2 regions of the Halomonas sp. BDJS001 genome follow, and region 1 is predicted to be linked to the other one. Evidence: predicted binding sites of a transcription regulator. Region 1 holds the regulator's gene; the other holds the start of a gene.
The links. The regulator FliA, encoded in region 1, starts transcription of late flagellar genes. The targets are predictions, from matches to a motif close to CTAAAGTTNNNNNNNNNNCNGCCGATA.
Positions count from the first base shown of each region.

Region 1 (9,281 bases):
CCACCACCCGAGCCACAAAGCGCTCGCGATTCAACTCACGTTGATAACTACCTAGCAATTTTTCCAACTTACTCTGCTTATCATGATCGCCAAAACCAATAAGGTCTGCAAAGCGCCGGAGGTTATCACCGCTTATCATTAATTCATGTTGAGGCAAGGTGTTATATGAACGATGACCCCCCTTACCATCAGGAAGATGTCGCTTCACTGCACTACGCCTGTCTTGATATAGAGTGGCGATAACGCCCAAGCGCTGCAGCATCCGCTGAACAGCTTCAAGGCGAGCAAGATCGGACTGAGCCAAGCGAACACTCACACCTTTTTCTTGAGTACCTTGAACCGATCCATCTGCATCAAAAAAGCCACGCAAAAAGCCCACATAACCTTCCGACGACGCCTGTTCCAGCTCAGGTGTAATCGCCTTATTGCCGGGCTGCATGCCCATTTCTATCGCCAGATTTCGTAGTGCCGCGGTTGAAAGACGGTATTCGTTACGGCCACTTACCTTCTGCCAACCTGCGAAATCCGCACGATGAGGAAGGCTTTTTGCAGCCTCTTCTGCTAGCGCCATTATGGAACTGACAGCCTTCCCGAAAAAGTTGTCGCTACCGTTAGCAACCGCTGCTTGCGGCCACACAGATAAAACCGCTTTGTCAGCTTTGAGCGTGCCATCACCGACGAGCAGCCCCAACAGATACCCTTGTGCTTCATTAAGCCTGCCCCCCCACTCGGGAGCATCGCGATGATCATTGAGTAGCACGCGATCACCAACCTGCAGATCGCCTGCGGCACACCACTCGGTTTCTGTGCGATATCTAGTAAAGGCTGACACACGACGCACCCGATGGTCACTGGTCAACTTGAGCGCATAACCTTCAGCCGTTTGCAGACGAATCACAGGTTTTTGAGCTGTTAAAAAGAAGCCATCAGAGCCACTTTGATAAGCTTGGCCATCAATGATTGCCGTAAAAGGCTGGCCAATAAGCTGCGAAACCTGACGCGGCCCCTCCGACGTATGAATCCAAGTATCCGCTGTCACACAGGGGTTGGTGGCACGAATATCTTCGCAGAACCAGTTATTGTTCATGCGGTTGACCTGGTCGATCAGGATAAAGCCCGGCTCGGCGTAGTCGTAGGTGGAGGACATAATGGTGTCCCACAACTCCCGCGCTTTAATCACTTCCACTATGCGACAGGCAACTCGGCCCTCAGCGTCTACCGTGTAGCCTTCTTCAACCACCGGCCAGTCTCGGTAGACCAGGTCTTCCGCTTTAACGTCCTCTTTCTCACCGGGGTGCAGCGGAAAAGCCAGCGGCCAGTCGGTATTGTTCTTGACCGCTTCCATAAACTCATCGGTGATCAGCAGGCTAAGGTTGAACTGGCGTAGGCGCCCCGACTCGCGCTTAGCCTGTATAAACTCGCGCACATCCGGGTGGCCCACATCAAAGGTGCCCATCTGGGCGCCACGGCGGCCACCGGCAGAGGCGACGGTGAAACACATCTTGTCGTAGATATCCATAAACGCCAGTGGGCCGTTAGTGCCCGCGCCAGCGCCGAAGACGAACGCGCCTTTGTGGCGCAGCGTCGAGAAGTCGTAGCCGATGCCTGCGCCGGATTTCAGCGTCATCCCCGCATCAACCACCGAGTCTAGAATATCGCGCATGGAGTCGCGGATGGTGCGGGAGACGGTGCAGTTAATCAGGCTCACCGCAGGCTTATAGGACTCAGCCCCCGCATTGGAAAGAATACGACCGGCAGGAATGGCACCATTTTCCAGCGCCCAACGAAATTTGGGCAACCACTCTTCCGCTTTATCGCCTTCAACCGCTGCCAGCGCACGCGCAACCCGTTCAAACGTAGCACCGACGTCCTGGTCGACGGGTTGGCTATGACGATCCTTAAGACGGTATTTGGCGTCCCAGATCTCCCGCGAGGGGGCCTGCATGGGAACATCGTTAGAGGTCTTCATAGCCTTGGCAGCGGTGCTCATATCGCGAAACTCCTTCACAGCGGGGTGACTATTGGGCTCAAATCAAAGCCACTATACGTGGCATCGGAGTGAAGTATAGACCCGACTTCCAACCACATACGGCACTTTTTTCAAAATTTCCTACCATATATAGAAAAATCAGCGCCTTACACTTTTGTCATCGAGTAACTCGCTATAGACTGTTTTTTTTCGACTATTCGCCCAAGGATTTTGGTTAGATGGCTCAGATCATAACGACGACTCGCGCTCTGCATTTCCACTCGCCTTGGTTAGTCGCGATGGTCATCGCCGTCCCCATGATGGTCGCAACATCCATGGCGAACGCGGCCACGTTTAATACCGACGATGTGGTCATCCACGACCATTGGCAGTCAATGACGCTTTCACTGGGGGGGGAGCGCCACTACCGCGCAGTGGAAACCCACAGCTACTCGGATGCGACGCTAAGCCTGAATGCCACCTCGGGCGTTTGCGATTTACCCTGGCTGGAGATGCGCGTCACCCTTGAACAGCAGCAGGGGGAAAGCCGCGCAGTCAACTTAGTACCCGCCAGGCTGCGCATTGATGAGCAGCCTGTGATTGATACCATGGCGGAGTTTATTACTGAGCGGGGGGATGACGGCTTTTATGCCCACTTTTACCTCAGCGATATGCAGCCCCTGCTAGCGGATATGCGCCAGGGTGAGCAACTGTTTCTTGGCTTTGACCAGGAAGAGCGTGACCCCTGGTATATGACGTTTAGTCTGCAGGGCGCCGACGCGGCGATTAACCGGATGCTCACCCAGTGTGAAGGTAGCGGGGCTCACTAAGGTGCGAGTTTTAAAGCGCCGTAGCAGGCTCTAGCACCACCTCAACGCGATTGCGCCCACCATGCTTAGCGCGATACATGGCATTGTCGGCCCGGGAAATAAGGGTTTTACAGCTGTCACCCGGCTGCCAAACGGCGACACCGATACTCACCGTAATCGTTTGATCAAGCCCCTCTATACGCAGCTCTGCTACCAGCGAGCGCAGCCGCTCGGCCAGGCCAATGGCGGCGCCAACCTCGGAATGGGTCGCCAGCACAATAAACTCTTCGCCTCCCCAGCGCCCCAGATGGTCGCAACCCCGCAGCGAGCTTTCCACTAAGCGCGCCAGAGCCACTAGCACCTCGTCCCCCACGCTATGGCCATGGGCATCGTTGATCTGCTTAAAGTTATCCACATCGAACAAGAGCAGGGCAAAGGCGGCGGCGTAACGCTTGGCAGCTACCAGCTCGGCATTGATCGCCTCTTCAATGCGGTAACGGTTCCACACCTGGGTGAGCGGATCAAAGTGGGCTAATTGCTCAAGGCGCTGGTTGGCCTCGGCAAGGGCTTTGCGCTCGTGTTCCAGGTGCATATTCAATGAGCTAATTTCATAGGCCGAAATCGCCAGCGTCAGGTCTTCCCCCAAGTCTACCGCCGCTAAGCGCTCTACCCGCAGCCACGCTTCACTTCTGCCGACTACCTCTTCAGACCAAGCAACGGAGCCAGTATCACGGCCGGTTTAGGGTTGGTTGTAGGCTGCATCGCCCAATACAGCGTTTCCACCTGCTCAGGGCGTAAAAAAAACAGCCAGGCGCGCTGGGTCGAACTCATTGGCAGCGGCACTGCTAGAGCCCCACACTGCTCGGGCATGGCTAGCGAAGCGGTTAACGTCTCTTTGCCGATTTCGCGCGTGCACCAAGGACCGCTATGTACATGAGTTCTTTCCAGGCGCAGCACAAACTGGCTTATCGCTTCTGGAGTCGGCGTCACACCCGCTTGATAAGCGCCACCATTCACCCACAGCACCACGCCATGGGCGCGAAACAGCTTCATCCAGATAGCCGCCTGCTCATGAAGTAACTGTTGGGGACTTTGCGGCTCGCTGCGCGCTCGCGCACTGAGCACCAGACTATCCTGAACCCGTTGTAGGTAGCGGGCTTCTTGACGCGCCCGTAGCAGCAGCATGCGTTGGGTGGCCATTTGTACGAGGGTGCGAACAGCATCACGCACGGGGGGCTCAACCGAATGCGGCGCAGGTGAGTGGCAAAACACTAGCCCCCATAAGCCGGTATCCCCCTGAATGGCTAAACTGAATGAGCCCCGCACGCCCAGACGGTTTAAATAGCGCTGCCGTTCTGGCGCAGGTGCGCGTAAAAAACTACCGTTAAGGCTCGCTCCCGGGACGGCGGGGATCAGCGTTTCAGTAGGAGCATTAACGTCTTCAATTAACCGTACAGGGGAGTGTTGGTAACTTTTGCGCAAGGCGACAGGGAAGTCGCTGGCAGGAAAGCGTTGACCTAACAGCGAGGGCAGCCGTTTTCCCAATGCTTCTGCGACCATCAAACCATGCCAATCGCTATCGAAATGGCACACGGTGACACGATCATGACCGGTGAGCTGTTGAACAGCGTTAACCAGGCAGTCGAGGAGTTCTTGCTGATGCGTCGCTTCAACCAAATGCCTCAGCCGCTCAGTCACCGTACCCAGCAGACGACGCTTACTACGGGGGTTGAGTGGCTCAATCTCGACAATGACCTGCTCACCCGCTCGATAAGCGTGGATTTGAAAACGTGCGTGTCGGTGCTTGGAACGAATAAACATTAAAGGGCCTGGAAGCCGCTGCTGCCCCTGCAATTCACGACGCACCCGCTGACTTAGCCGTTTCCCCAACACGCAGGCTAGCGTAAGCTGCCCATGTTCAGGGCGCTCAAAACCAATTAAGCGGGTTAAGTTAGTACTAGTAGTTTGGATGCAGCGACAATCGGCATCGACGACCAGCAGGGCTCCAAACGACTGCAATCGCGGGTGGTACATGGACACAAACGTGGCCTCGAAATCTATTCACCCTCGACCTGCTGCCTTAGCAACAGCTCTACGCGACGGTTGGCAGCGCGGCCCTCCGCCGTTGCGTTTGGTTCCATGGGTTGGGTGTCGGCATAACCGACGGCCCGCATACGAGAGATATTGAACCCTTGGCGCTCTAAATGCCTCACCACAGCAATAGCACGCGCTGATGAGAGCTCCCAATTAGAGGGGAAGCGGGCCGTTGAAATAGGCACGCTGTCGGTGTGGCCTTCCACCGAAATCTGACCGTCAAAACGGGTCAGCACATCGATAAGGCTTTCTATCACATCTTGCCCACGGGACGTCAGTACCGCTTGGCCGCTGGGAAATAAAAGGCTGGTATCAATGCGGAGCGTGAGCCCTTCGCGCCCTTGGGAAACGCTGACACCAGGGATATCGAGCCCGTCAAACTGGGGTTGAACCCCTGAATGGCGGGGCTGGATACCGGTGGCCAGAGACGCCAGAGGCAGTGATGATACAGCGCTGGCTGAACGCATGAAAGCAGTATCAGCCGCTTCACCGCCGCCCGGCGGCGTCAGGGAAAGCAGTAGCACAAAAAGCGTGATGAGCAGCGTCAGCACATCTAAATAGCTGGTTAGCCAACCCTCATCGCCATCGCCTGGCGATGGCGTCATTTCCAGTGCATGGCGTGTATCACGGTCAAGCATCTGGTCTTACCCCTTCACCGCCGAACTAACCGACGAATCAGGCCTGGGTTTGACGCTGTTATCACGGATCTCATCGTGGTAATTAGCCACAAAGGAGTTGAGGGTCTCTTCAATAAACGACGGTAGGCGACGCTTGGTAATCAGCGAAATACCCTCCAGTACCATGTTCATGGTAATCAGCCGCTCTTCGGTGCGGCGCTCTAGCTTCACCGCAATCGGCTTAAACACCAAGTTGGCGAGTAAAATGCCGTAGAAGGTGGTGAGCAGCGCCACTGCCATGCGCGGGCCAATGACCTGTAAGTCGCCAGCGTCCATGACCTCCAGCATGTTGACCAGCCCCACCAGGGTGCCGATCATGCCAAAGGCAGGTGCATAGGTCGCCATGGTACGGAAAATTTGTGCTTCAGCATGCTCACGGGCTTTAAGGCGGGCAATGCGCCAGCGCAGCATGTCAAAAATTTCATCCTCTTTGGTATTGGCAATGACCAGTTGGATCCCGGTACGTAAAAACGGATTGCGGGTATGCTCCAACTCGCGCTCGACCGCGCGTACATCGCCTTTAAACCACAGCCGGGACATATCGACCAACTCGCGGATATCGTCACGCATGTAGGTATTTTCACGCCTGAAGACCAGGCCTACCAAGCGTACAACCCGGAGCACCTCTTTCAGTGGATAGCTAATAAAGGTAGCCGCCAGGGTTCCGGTCACCACGATGGCAAGCCCCGGAAAATTGATAAAGCTTTCCGGGGACTCTGCTGTGAAAAACAGCACGCTCACCAACAGCAGTATGCTGGCAAATATGCCTATCAACGTCGAAGGATTCATCCACGGCTCCTTGCCGGTCACAAGTGAGTAAAAAAAACGTTGGCGTTATGCCGAGTCGTGTAAACGCGCGCGTAAACGACTCACGGCTTGGCTGTGCAGTTGTGAAACACGTGATTCCGTCACGCCCAGCACAGCGCCTACTTCCTTGAGGTTGAGTTCTTCTTGGTAGTACAGCGCCATGAGCAGCTTTTCACGCTCGGGAAGCGCTTCAATCGCTTCAATCAGCGTTTGACGCTGCTGACCGTCCAGCAACTGCTCGAACGGTGAATTGCCCAGTTCATTACTGACAGGCTCTCCGCCATCAGCCACTAGTTCTTCAAACGGCAGCAGTTGTCCGCTGTTAGTGTCATTGAGAAGCTGCTGATACTCACTCAGCGGCATCTCAAGGTGTTGAGCGATTTCGTTCTCTTCCGGGGCGCGCCCTAACAATTGCTCTAATTGGCGAACGGCGCTGTCCACCGCGCGCGCTGAACGGCGCACGCTGCGGGGCAGCCAGTCGCGGGTACGTAACTCATCCATCATGGCGCCGCGAATACGCTGACTGGCAAAGGTCGCGAACGTCGCGCCCTGGGTAGCATCGAAACGGCCCAGCGCCTCGAGCAGCCCCACCATCCCGGCCTGAATAAGGTCATCGAGCTCAATACTCGCCGGCAATCGAACCTGTAATGTTAAGGCCTGACGTCGCACCAGTGGCATGTATTGCGTCAACAGCTCATTTTGTTTAATCCTGCCCTGTGCTGTGTACATATTCTCGCCTCGCGGCTAATCAGCCTTCACTGATAGTTCACAATCAATTGCAACCCCTGCACACGTACAGGCCGCTGGCCTGGGCGCAAGGCGAAGCGAAAATGCAGTGGCGCATCGGCAGCCCGCCCCTCAAGCGCAGTGGTAGAACCCCGCATACCAGTTAATGCAACACACTGCTCAGGATGGCAGAGCCAAGCGTTTAATAGTGCACCGGGTGGATGCTGAAATTGCCACTGTATACGCCCAAGCTGGCCTGATTGAAGGTTTCCGACAGCGGGTGGGGAAGCTGTTTTACTACTGCTTGCCCGATCACTCATTGCCACCATCAGCCCTGGTATCTGGCTGCTCCAGCTACCGGGTGCCGCCTGGGCACTCCCTGTTAATCCTGCGATTAGCCCCCCTGCCATCAGTACTAAGACCCGTGGCAGCCTCACTCTTAATAGCCAGCTTAGCATGCTTAGTCTCCTCGGCAGAGTATGCTCATCGTGCAAGTACCAGTAACTCCATATTTAAGTAGTAATCAGCAGCTTCACGCAAGTTATTGAGCAGCCCTTGACGCGGCAAGTGCGGCTCATGGAGCGCTAGTAAACGACGCGGTCCGCCACGTTCATGGAGCTGTCGCAAGGTACGGAACATGACAGCGAAGGTATCGGCATCGCTACTGATCCATAGCGCCCAACGGCTGTATTGCTCGCGAAGCTGAGCAAGGTCGGACGTTTCCGCCATGACGATTCGAATGTCCCAATCATCAGGGTGACCGGCCCAGTGGCGACCTAGCGCTGACCACTGACCGAGGCGTGCTTTAACCTTATTAACGTGCACGGCACCACTACCGGGTAGTCCAACCACCACAAGTGGGATTTTAGGTTTGGGCGGCGCCAACGTTGTTGGCGCTTCCACCGCGGTGGTCGTTGGCATTAAGAAAGATGAGGACTGCTCAGGCTCGGGGACATGCTCTGCTGCCGCCGCATCAACAGCACCCTCCGCCTGCTGCTGTTGGCGCTGCAAGTTTGCCCACTTGCGCAGTCCCGAGGCTTGATCCTGTTCGCTCACGCCACACCCTCTCGACTCACACTGCCCATTTGACGAATCGCATCCCGCGCCATAAAGGCATAGATCAACGCATCGAGCATGCCGGTATCGCGGCGACGGCGACTAGCCCCTAGTAGATTGAGGAGATCGCCACGCAGCGTCTGCGCCTCCTCATCATCGGCAATATCGAGATGGCCGGCGACTGACGCCACACCGCTGGCCATTAACAGGCGAACTTCCGCATTTAAATCACCGCTATCAGCCTCTTTTAGCTGCTGCCACGCGCGCCGGGTCAAGGCAGCCAAGCCTTCGCTTTGCAGCTGGGTTAACAGCAGTGAGAGCACCTCGGCCCCTAACCGAGCTGGGGTAAGCCAGTAGCGGCGCACCACCACTTTGGCGCTTTCCGGATCGCGTACCTCCCCGTACCAGGCGAGCAGAGCACAGCCGCTGGCGTCCTCAACTTCAGCGTAGGCGGTCCATAGCTGCACCGATTGGCCGCGAAAACGTACGCCCACATGGTGCGTAAGCACACTGTCATTAAACAGCTGACGGATCGTCTGGCGCTCGTGGTGAAAGAGTACCCGATGACTGGGGGGGACTTGGCTGACCCAGGTCAAATGCTCGGCTTCTAGCCACGCTAGCGCATCCGATTCGGGAAAACGCGGTAGCAAGTGCACCGCGACACCGCTTGATGAAGACAACGCGGCCATGCGCGGTTGCCACCCTGCAGGATGGCGATGCTGCAGCCAGGGTAGCGCTAACCAGGCACCATTTGTGTCCAGCCCAATGTCGGGCATTGCCCAATCGCAGCCGCGCTCATTACGCCGAGGAGCCCATGCCATGCCTAAGGTGGTATCCGTCGCTGGGTAACCGGCGAGCAGCGCGTCCAGGCGCGTTTCCTGCACACGGCTAGGTAGCGAGGCTAAGTCCCAGATCTCTTCTAATGCCGCAAACCCTGTGACGCGTTGGCGCAATCTCGCCAGTAACGATGATAAACGACGCCCCTGTCCCAGCACATCCCGCGACCAGCGCGGCATCCCCATCGGGACATCCGCACGTTGCGCCCCCTCACGCTGTGGTGTTGCCGTACTCAGTGCTTGATCCACTAGCGCGCCAGGGGCTGCTATCACCATATCTTCGGGCACCTGCTGACCATTGGAACCG
Region 1 is NZ_CP110535.1:102,105-111,385, reverse strand. Features, by position in the region: gene OM794_RS00530 (LAGLIDADG family homing endonuclease) at 1-1,990, opposite strand, end outside; gene OM794_RS00525 (hypothetical protein) at 2,209-2,799, shown strand; gene OM794_RS00520 (GGDEF domain-containing protein) at 2,810-3,424, opposite strand; gene OM794_RS00515 (GAF domain-containing protein) at 3,475-4,812, opposite strand; gene OM794_RS00510 (flagellar motor protein MotB) at 4,836-5,510, opposite strand; gene OM794_RS00505 (motility protein A) at 5,517-6,338, opposite strand; gene OM794_RS00500 (RNA polymerase sigma factor FliA) at 6,384-7,085, opposite strand; gene OM794_RS00495 (flagellar protein FlhE) at 7,112-7,540, opposite strand; gene OM794_RS00490 (hypothetical protein) at 7,566-8,138, opposite strand; gene flhF (flagellar biosynthesis protein FlhF) at 8,135-9,281, opposite strand, start outside.

Region 2 (9,281 bases), 1.2 Mb from region 1:
ATGCATTACTAGAAGTTACTTGGGATTACGTGTTAATACGAAAAAAAGAGGAGAATATTTAAGTTATTCTTCACCTTGCCGAGGTTTTAAGGTAAGTGTATTAAAAACAGTGTTACGCAGGGCTGCGCAGATATGCGCTTACTGAAGGCAGCAAGCGTAGCTACATGTATTCAAAAAAAGGCTTTGGTTTATGGCTGCTATTACATCACTAGGCATCGGTTCTGGCTTGGATCTGAACGGCTTGCTGGAGCAATTAAAAACGGCAGAACAAGCGAAGCTTGAGCCCATTGCGCAGCAGATTAAGTCTGAGCAAACGCAGATATCTGCCTATGGTCAGCTTAAAAGTGCGCTTGAGCAGTTTCAAAGTTCTGCTGAGGCCCTCAACGATGGTTCGTCATTCGAGAGCTTGACAACCAATGTCGAGGGCAGCGCCGTTGGTGCTGTTAGCAGCAATGAGGCCCAGCCAGGCCAGTACGAAGTCGAGGTCAATCAGTTAGCTACCGCCAGTAGCTTGGTGACGGAACGTCTAGAAACAGCAGTGGAAAGTATAGTGACGGGCGAACAGTCTTTAGATTTTACTATCGCTGATGGCAACCTGACCACGATTACTATCCCTGACGGCAGTTCTCTTGAAGATATGCGTGACGCCATTAATGAGCAGAGCGATGGCCGCTTAAATGCCTCCATTATCAATGATGGCGAAGGTTATAGGCTTTCCGTTAATGCCACCGATACCGGCGCAGACGCGAGTATTGAAAGCACTAATTTTTCTGACATTCTAGCCGCTGGCGTCGCAACCTCCGACGCACAGGTAGTTCAAGCAGGCCAGGATGCGGCGTTTAACGTCAATGGAATCGATATCGTTAGCCCCACCAATCAAGTGGAAGGTGCAATTCAAGGCGTTACCTTGAATCTTGCTGAGGCTGGCGCGACGAGCACTGTAACCGTTGAGCAGGATGATGAAGCTATTCGCGAGCAGGTCACCGCTTTTGTTGATGATTTCAACACGCTCAAAGAGACCATCACGACTTTGACAGCCTTTGACCCAGAGACGGGTCAGGCGGCAGGATTGAATGCCGATGCAACCACTCGGGCTGTTGAAAGAGAGATTCGCCAAACAATCAGTGCAGTTGTCGGTGGAGATGGCTTTAACGTGTTATCTGATATTGGTATTTCACTTCAAGTAGATGGCAAGCTAAAGATTGACGAAAATAAGTTAGATAACATTGTTGCTACTCAGCCAGACCAGCTAGCCAATTTTTTTGCAGGCGATAGCGAGGAAGGTGGTATGGCTGGTCAAATAGCTTCAGCGCTTGAGGGTCTTGTCGGTACAGGTGGTCGGCTTGAAAGTGCCGTTAGCTCATCTGAAAGCCGTGTTAGTTCGTTGGAAGACCGTTTTGCGACCACTGAAAGCCGCATTGAGCAGACCGTTGAGCGTTATCGCACGCAGTTTCAAGCAATGGACGGTATGGTCGCGCAAATGAACCAAACCAGCGCCTATTTGACTCAGCAGTTTGCAACGCTGGGCCAGCAAAACCAAAATTAAGCAGATAAGCTTGCTAAAATAATGGCTTACAAAAAATGCTCAGCACAAAGTGCTGGGCATTTTTTTGCAATGCCTTAAAAACAGCTTAAAAAAGGCGCTACCTCTAAAGTTTGTTCCTCCGCAGCCGATAAATTATCTAGATACCTTTATCTACTACTTATAAGGAACTGAGTCATGGCTTCGATAACTGCACTTGGTGTGGGCTCTGGGCTGGATTTGAATGGTTTGGTAGAACAGCTTAAAGCGGCCGAAAAGCAAAAGCTTGTACCCATTTTACAGCAGCAAAGTGCTCAGAAAACCAAAATTTCAGCTTATGGGCGCCTTGAATCAGCAATGGATCGCGTGCAAACCTCCATCGCTAAGCTTAATGATGCTTCTACGTTTAAGCAGCAAAAAAGCACCGTGACGGGTGACGGCGTGCTGGCGACCGCAGGCGAAACCGCTAACGCAGGGCGTTATGAAGTCACCGTTACCCAATTGGCACGTTCTGGCAGCGCTGCTTCCAACAGTGTAGCGTTAGACCAAGAGCTAACCGCAACCGATACGACGCTGACGCTTGAGTTTGGTGCTGGCGGTACCCAAACAAGCTACGACGTGACTATTTCAGCAGGCAGTACGCTGGCGGATGTTCGTGACCAAATCAACGCGGATAAAGAGTCTGGCGTCACTGCTTCTATCGTTAATGACGGCACTGGATACCGTTTAGCGCTGAGTTCAAAAGAGACAGGCCAAGATGCGTCACTGGAGGGCTTCTCAGGCTTGGCATCGCTGACCATGGATGCAGCTACCCAGCGTTCAGGTCAGAACGCTGAGTTGAATGTTAATGGCATTGCTATTACCAGTAAAACCAACCGCGTTGAAGAGGCAATCCAAGGCGTAACGCTTGACCTTACAGCTGTCTCTGGAAACCCTGTAACGCTGGTGATTGAGCGCGATGAAGCTTCGCTGAAAGAAGCAATTAATGATTTCGTTAAAAACTACAACGAAATGAAGTCCACCGTTGGCCGAATGACCGCCTATAACGGCGAAGGCGAAACATCAGGCGAGCTGGTGGGTGACCGCACCGTGCGCACCATTGAAGACCGCCTACGCCGGGATATCACAGACAACCTCGGAACGGGCGATATTACACGCCTTTCTCAACTGGGTATTGCCATTGATGAGAAGGGACGACTTAAGGTCGATGAAGATAAGTTAGACGATGCAGTCGCCAACAACCCTGAAGGTCTAACTGCCTTTTTTGCAGGTGACTCCAAAGAGGGCGGCTTTGCAGGGCGGCTAAATGCAACGCTTGAAGCCATCACTGCTGAAGATGGCATTATTCAGAGCTCGGTGACTAGCGCTGAACAGCGGGTTGATAGCCTGGATGTGCGCAAGCTGCGTATGGAGGCAAGTATCGAGCGAAGCACCGAGCGTTACCGCAAGCAGTTTGGGCAATTGGATGGCTTGATCGCTCAGATGAACTCAATGAGCAGCTACCTCTCTCAGCAGTTTGACATGCTGGGTAATATGCAGAAAAAGTAATTAATAAAGCGGTTGGAAAAGTGGTTGAGAAAACATCTGAAAAGTTACAGTAAATTACATAAAAAAGAGCATTTTTTTCTAAAGAAGTAGGCGGGGCTGCCGTTAATTATAATAACGGCGACGCAAGCGCCGCTAAGCAGGCCATAAGGCCAGTTAAATTTCGAGGAGCACTTACATGTCTGTAATTAACACTAACATTACTGCCCTGATCGGCCAGAATAATCTGTCCAACTCCCAGTCCATGCTGGCTAAAGCGCAAGAGCGTCTCTCTTCTGGTCTGCGCATCAACAGCGCTGCTGACGATGCTGCGGGTCAAGCCATCGCCAACAAAATGACGGCTCAGATCCGCGGCATGGATCAGGCTAGCCGTAATGCTAGCGACGGTATCTCCCTGGTGCAGACCATGGAAGGCGGCCTGGATCAAATCAACGACAACCTGCAGCGTATTCGTGAGCTAGCGGTACAGGGTGCTAACGACACTAACGCCGCAGAAGACCGTGATGCGATCGTTACCGAGATCAACGAGCGTCTAGCTGAGATTGATCGTGTAGCTGGTAGCAACAACTTTAACGGTACGAACCTGCTGAATGTCAGCGGTGGCGGCACTCTTAATATCCAGGTTGGCTCCAATACTGAAACAGAAGACGTCATTTCTGTTACCACTCTTGACGCTACCGTTTCAGGTCTTGGGTTGGATGCATCAGGTGGTGCTATCACTGGTTCGACCTTTGCAATTACTTCTGGCGGCGCAGTTCACGGCGAATTCCAAAGCTTGGTTGATGCTGTTGATACCGCCACTGAAACACTGGATACCAACCGCGCTACCTTGGGTGCTACCCTTAACCGTTTCGACTCTGTAATCGATAACCTAGCGACGACGTCTACCAATCTCTCTGAAGCCCGCTCACGTATCGAAGACGCTGATTACGCTGTTGAAGTGTCTAACATGACACGTGCTAACATTCTGCAGCAGGCCGGTACTTCCATGCTGGCACAGGCGAACCAGACGCCGCAGTCTGTACTATCTCTGCTGGGCTAATCGTTTAGCTAGTAATGCACAACAGAAAGTAACGACGGGGCCAATAGGCCCCGTTTTTATTTTTTAAGGCAGACGACTCCAAGCACTGACGATTAAAAGCAACTGTCGCATTCATCAAGTTAATTTACATTGGCTTACACAAAAAAAGGGATTTTTATTAAAGAAGCAGTTGGAGCTGCCGTTAATTATAATAACGGCAACGCAGGTGCCGCAAAGCAGGCCTCAAGGCCAGTTAATTTCCAAGGAGCACTCACATGTCTGTAATCAACACTAATATTACTGCCCTGATCGGCCAGAATAACCTCTCTAATTCTCAGTCCATGCTGGCCAAGGCGCAAGAGCGCCTCTCTTCTGGTCTGCGCATCAACAGCGCTGCTGACGATGCTGCGGGTCAAGCCATCGCCAACAAAATGACGGCTCAGATCCGCGGTATGGATCAGGCTAGCCGTAATGCTAGCGACGGTATCTCCCTGGTACAGACCATGGAAGGCGGCCTGGATCAAATCAACGACAACCTGCAGCGTATTCGTGAGCTAGCGGTACAGGGTGCTAACGACACTAACGCCGCAGAAGACCGTGATGCGATCGTTACCGAGATCAACGAGCGTCTAGCTGAGATTGATCGTGTAGCTGGTAGCAACAACTTTAACGGTACGAACCTGCTGAATGTCAGCGGTGGTGGCACTCTTAATATCCAGGTTGGCTCCAATACTGAAACTGAAGACGTCATTTCTGTTACCACGCTTGACGCTACCGTTTCAGGTCTTGGATTGGATGCATCAGGTGGTGCTATCACTGGTTCGACCTTTGCAATTACTTCTGGCGGCGCGGTTCACGGCGAATTCCAAAGCTTGGTTGATGCTGTTGATACCGCCACTGAAACACTGGATACCAACCGCGCTACCTTGGGTGCTACCCTTAACCGTTTCGACTCTGTAATCGATAACCTGGCGACGACGTCTACCAATCTCTCTGAAGCCCGTTCACGTATCGAAGACGCTGATTACGCTGTTGAAGTGTCTAACATGACACGTGCTAACATTCTTCAGCAGGCCGGTACTTCCATGCTGGCACAGGCGAACCAAACACCGCAGTCTGTACTGTCTCTGCTGGGCTAATCGTTTAGCTAGTGATGCACAACAGAAAGTAACGACGGGGCCCAATTGGGCCCCGTTTTCTTGCGTGGGAGCCTGATAATTTCGGCGATTCTCTGACTCTGGCGCCCACTTTGGAGTTAGTAGTCGAGAGTTCCTTATAAGTAAAATCTCAATTTATAGCTTACTTTAACCTCTGCGCGTCACTGATCGTGTGAACACATACGCAAATAGAGGCGCATTCGTGCCTTTGCTGATTGGACGAGCAGGGTAAACTAATTAAATTGCCATTTTTCTCTGTGAGCCGCTTCATGGTCAAGACCTCCTCTACCCCTGCTACTCAAAAACGCAAACCTCGCCTGCTTTGGGCTAATCCTTCTTGTTTATTGGATACCTCCAGCGGTGCCAGCATGACCGTGCGCCAAATGCTGTTACAGCTTGCGGCCTGTGGCTATGAGATTCAGGTGTTGGGGGCAACTGTTTTTGATAACCCGAAAGGAATGGGGGGGCTCAAGGAGCAATATCCAGACCTTAATGCGAACCTCCATCAATTGATTGAAGCCGAAGATGGCCCGCTGACTCATCAATTGGTGGTTAGCTATAGCTACAACCGCAACCATTTTACGGCGCATGAAGAGGGGCTCTGGTACAGCCAGTACCTCTATATACTGGATTCATTTAAGCCAGACATTGTCTGGTATTACGGCGGCCAAACGCTGGATATGTTAATTGCCGCTGAAGCGCGTGACCGGGGGATACCTGTCGCTTTCTATCTCGCCAATGGCAACTATAAAGCATCAAATTGGTGCCGTGACATTGATCTGATTCTGACCGATAGCCAGGCCACGGCAGATATGTACCGTAAAACGGTGGGCTATGCCGCCAAACCTGTAGGCAAGTTCATTGCCCCTGATAATTTTATCGCCGATCACCATGAGCGAAATCGACTGCTGTTTGTTAACCCCAGTTGGCAAAAGGGGGCTAGCGTATTCGTACAGTTAGCTGAAAAACTGGAGCGCGAGAGGCCCGATATTGAGCTTGAAGTGGTAGAAGCACGTGCTGACTGGCCCGCCGTGCTGCGTGAAACTACACGCCGAATGGGTAAGCTACGTAACTCGTTAAGCAATGTAACCATTACTGCCAATACCAACGATATGCGCGGCCCTTATGGGCGTGCTCGTGTGGTGATAGCTCCTAGCCTATGGTGGGAAAGCTCTGGACGAGTGCTTGCGGAGGCCATGCTTAACGGGATTCCTGCACTGATTACCAATCGGGGAGGCATGCCTGAAATGATAGGGGATGCAGGTATCGCCTTTGATTTCCCTGATGAGTGTTATAAAGAGCCCTATCAACAACTTCTCAGCGAAGAAGAGCTTCAACCGCTGATTAATGCGGTCATCAGTTTTTTCGATGACGAAGACCTTTATCAAGACTATGTAAATCGCGCTTGGCAAGTAGGTAAAGAGAAGCACCACCTTGATAGCGCTACAGAGCGTCTAGTGACCGCGCTAACACCACTGGTAAACTTACGCGCTGGAAATAAAGACTTCGCCATCGCCCAGAAGAAACGTCATCGTCAACGCCTCGCCACCCGAGCAACCAAGCCAACGTTCAAAGTCGATAACTCGTTTCAACAGTTGGTTCGCAATGACACTAACGCCAAATCGAGTGAAGACACGCAAGCGCCACGTCTATATTTAATAAATGACTTTACTTGGCAGTTCAAAGGCAAAGTGATGGTGCTCGATAATCGTGCCAGCTTAATTAAAAGTGGTCTCGCCGAACAGATGGCGGCTACTAAGGCCTTTGGTATCGTTGCGTTTGATCCCGCTAGCGAATTAAAGAACGCCAAGCAGTATGAAGGCAACGAATATATTCAGTTATTCCAGCATGCCCTGCTCGGTGATGGGAGCACAGCTACCCTTCATGCCTGTGTATCCGCGGAAATGACTAGTACGCTTTATCCGTTACCGGCTGACAAACTACCCAAACGCCATGAATTGAGCGCCAAGCCGTTAGCTGAATTGCCGATTAGCTCAATAGCCATAGATAGCATTGAGGGCTTAGGCAATCTTGATTGGCTAATTCTTGATGAGCTAAGCGATGCTATGGCCGTGCTGGAGAATGGTAAAAAGGCATTGACCGACACGCTACTGATTCAGGTGCGAGTGCCTTTCCAGCTCACCCATGAGAAACAGCCTAGCTTTGCTGAACTACAGCACTGGGCCAGCCGAAATGGTTTTCGCTTTTATCGCTTCCACAATATTCGCCACTACAGCCATTTGCCAGAAGAGTTGAACGCTCGCGCACCTTGCGCCACGGAGCAGGAAAGTGCTGATGTACTATTCCTTCCCTCCCACGAACGTATGGCGGCTCTGAGTGATGAGAATAAAACCAAACTGGCATTTATTCTGAGTGCAGTATTTGCGGCGCATGATGTGGCGTTTGAGCTTCTGGCGAATGTTAGCCAAGAGAAGGCGCTGGAGTTTCTTGAAGCGCAAGAGCTTTTACCTAAAGCGCCAGTAACCAAAGCACAGGTGCCACCACCGGCAGGGCCTCCGATCCCCCAAAGTGAGCATGTCAAAGGCGATCCAGTAGTGACTGTTTTGTGTCCTACCTATAATCATGGCCCGTATATTGAGGACGCTCTAAAAGGCTTTGTATCGCAGAAAACAAATTTTCCGTTTGAAGTTATCGTGATCGATGACGCATCGACTGATGATACGCAAAAAATTATCAGCAGGTATGTAAATGAATATCCTGATTTGATAATTCCAGTTTTTAATGATATCAATCTAAGATCTCAGAATAAAAATATTACAAATAAATTGAAAGAAATGGCGCGTGGAAAATATATTGCTACGTGTGAAGGAGATGATTATTGGGTTGATAGAAGTCAACTGCAACAACAGTATGATTTTATGGAGTCTAACCTTGATTACTCGGTTTGCTACCATGATGCATTTACTTTTCAGAATGGTGAAGTAGTTCGCAGCTCTAAGCTCCCAGACAGGGAAAAAAGAGATTTCTCTCAAGAAGATCTCTTGTTAAATAATTGTTTTTTGCTAACACTTACAAAATTTGTAAGAAAAGAAGTTCATTTTTCACGCTCTGTTCCTGAAGGTGTTAGAATTGGTAACGGTGACAATCTTGCAATTTCAAGACTCGGATTGGTCGGGAAAGGAAAGTACTTGACAGGTATTAAGCCAGCAGCCTATCGGTTACATCATAAATCAATATGGTCGAGTAAAGATCTCGTCGAAAAATCACTTATGTTAAGTAACTCTCTTAATTGGATAGGTGTGTTTCATGAGCGAGAAGGTAGGAAAGAGATTGCTGATTTTTATTACAGAAAGTCGAAAGCTACGGCTAATGTTAATTATATTAAAGGTGTAAGTGCGCCCCATGGCCTGGTGAAGAAACTTGATAAATTAGGAGTGCAGAAACCTTGCGATATTTTAGAGTTCTCTACGCTCGATAATCTGTTTTTTAAGGGAAGTAATAACGCCGTTAAAAGTGTAAATGGTGATAAAAATACTTTTATCGTAGACATAGATGGTGCTAAATTTAATGCGCCGGATAAGCATTATAAAATTGCTATTATAAACGATATTTCGATTTTTTCCGAAAATCCTGAAAAACTTGCGCGAGAAGTAGTCAGAATATCATCTTCTGTAATCGTAACTAGCCTTGGAAAGAGTGGCAATGTTGTTTGTGAAAAAATTAAGAATATATTTGCACGGCATGCCAAAAAACAGATCTGATAGAAAGTGGTTCCATGGTTTTCTACGCATTTGAGAAAGGTGCATATGTTTAACGATAAATCAATTTTGATTACCGGTGGAACCGGCTCATTTGGCCATACTTTTGTGCCTATGTTACTTGCACGCTTCAATCCACGTCGGGTTATTATTTTCTCCCGTGATGAGATGAAACAGTGGGAGATGGCCAAACTGTTTCAAAACGATGATCGGCTAAGATTTTTTATCGGCGATGTGCGTGATAGGGAGCGCATGTATCGCGCACTGGATGGCGTGGATTATGTAGTACATGCGGCCGCCACAAAAATTGTACCCAC
Region 2 is NZ_CP110535.1:3,907,678-3,916,958, reverse strand. Features, by position in the region: gene fliD (flagellar filament capping protein FliD) at 191-1,546, shown strand; gene fliD (flagellar filament capping protein FliD) at 1,721-3,070, shown strand; gene OM794_RS18200 (flagellin) at 3,246-4,109, shown strand; gene OM794_RS18195 (flagellin) at 4,364-5,227, shown strand; gene OM794_RS18190 (glycosyltransferase) at 5,515-8,967, shown strand; gene pseB (UDP-N-acetylglucosamine 4,6-dehydratase (inverting)) at 9,013-9,281, shown strand, end outside.
Region 2: the regulator FliA is predicted to act here: its motif matches at 3,149-3,175, upstream of OM794_RS18200 (flagellin).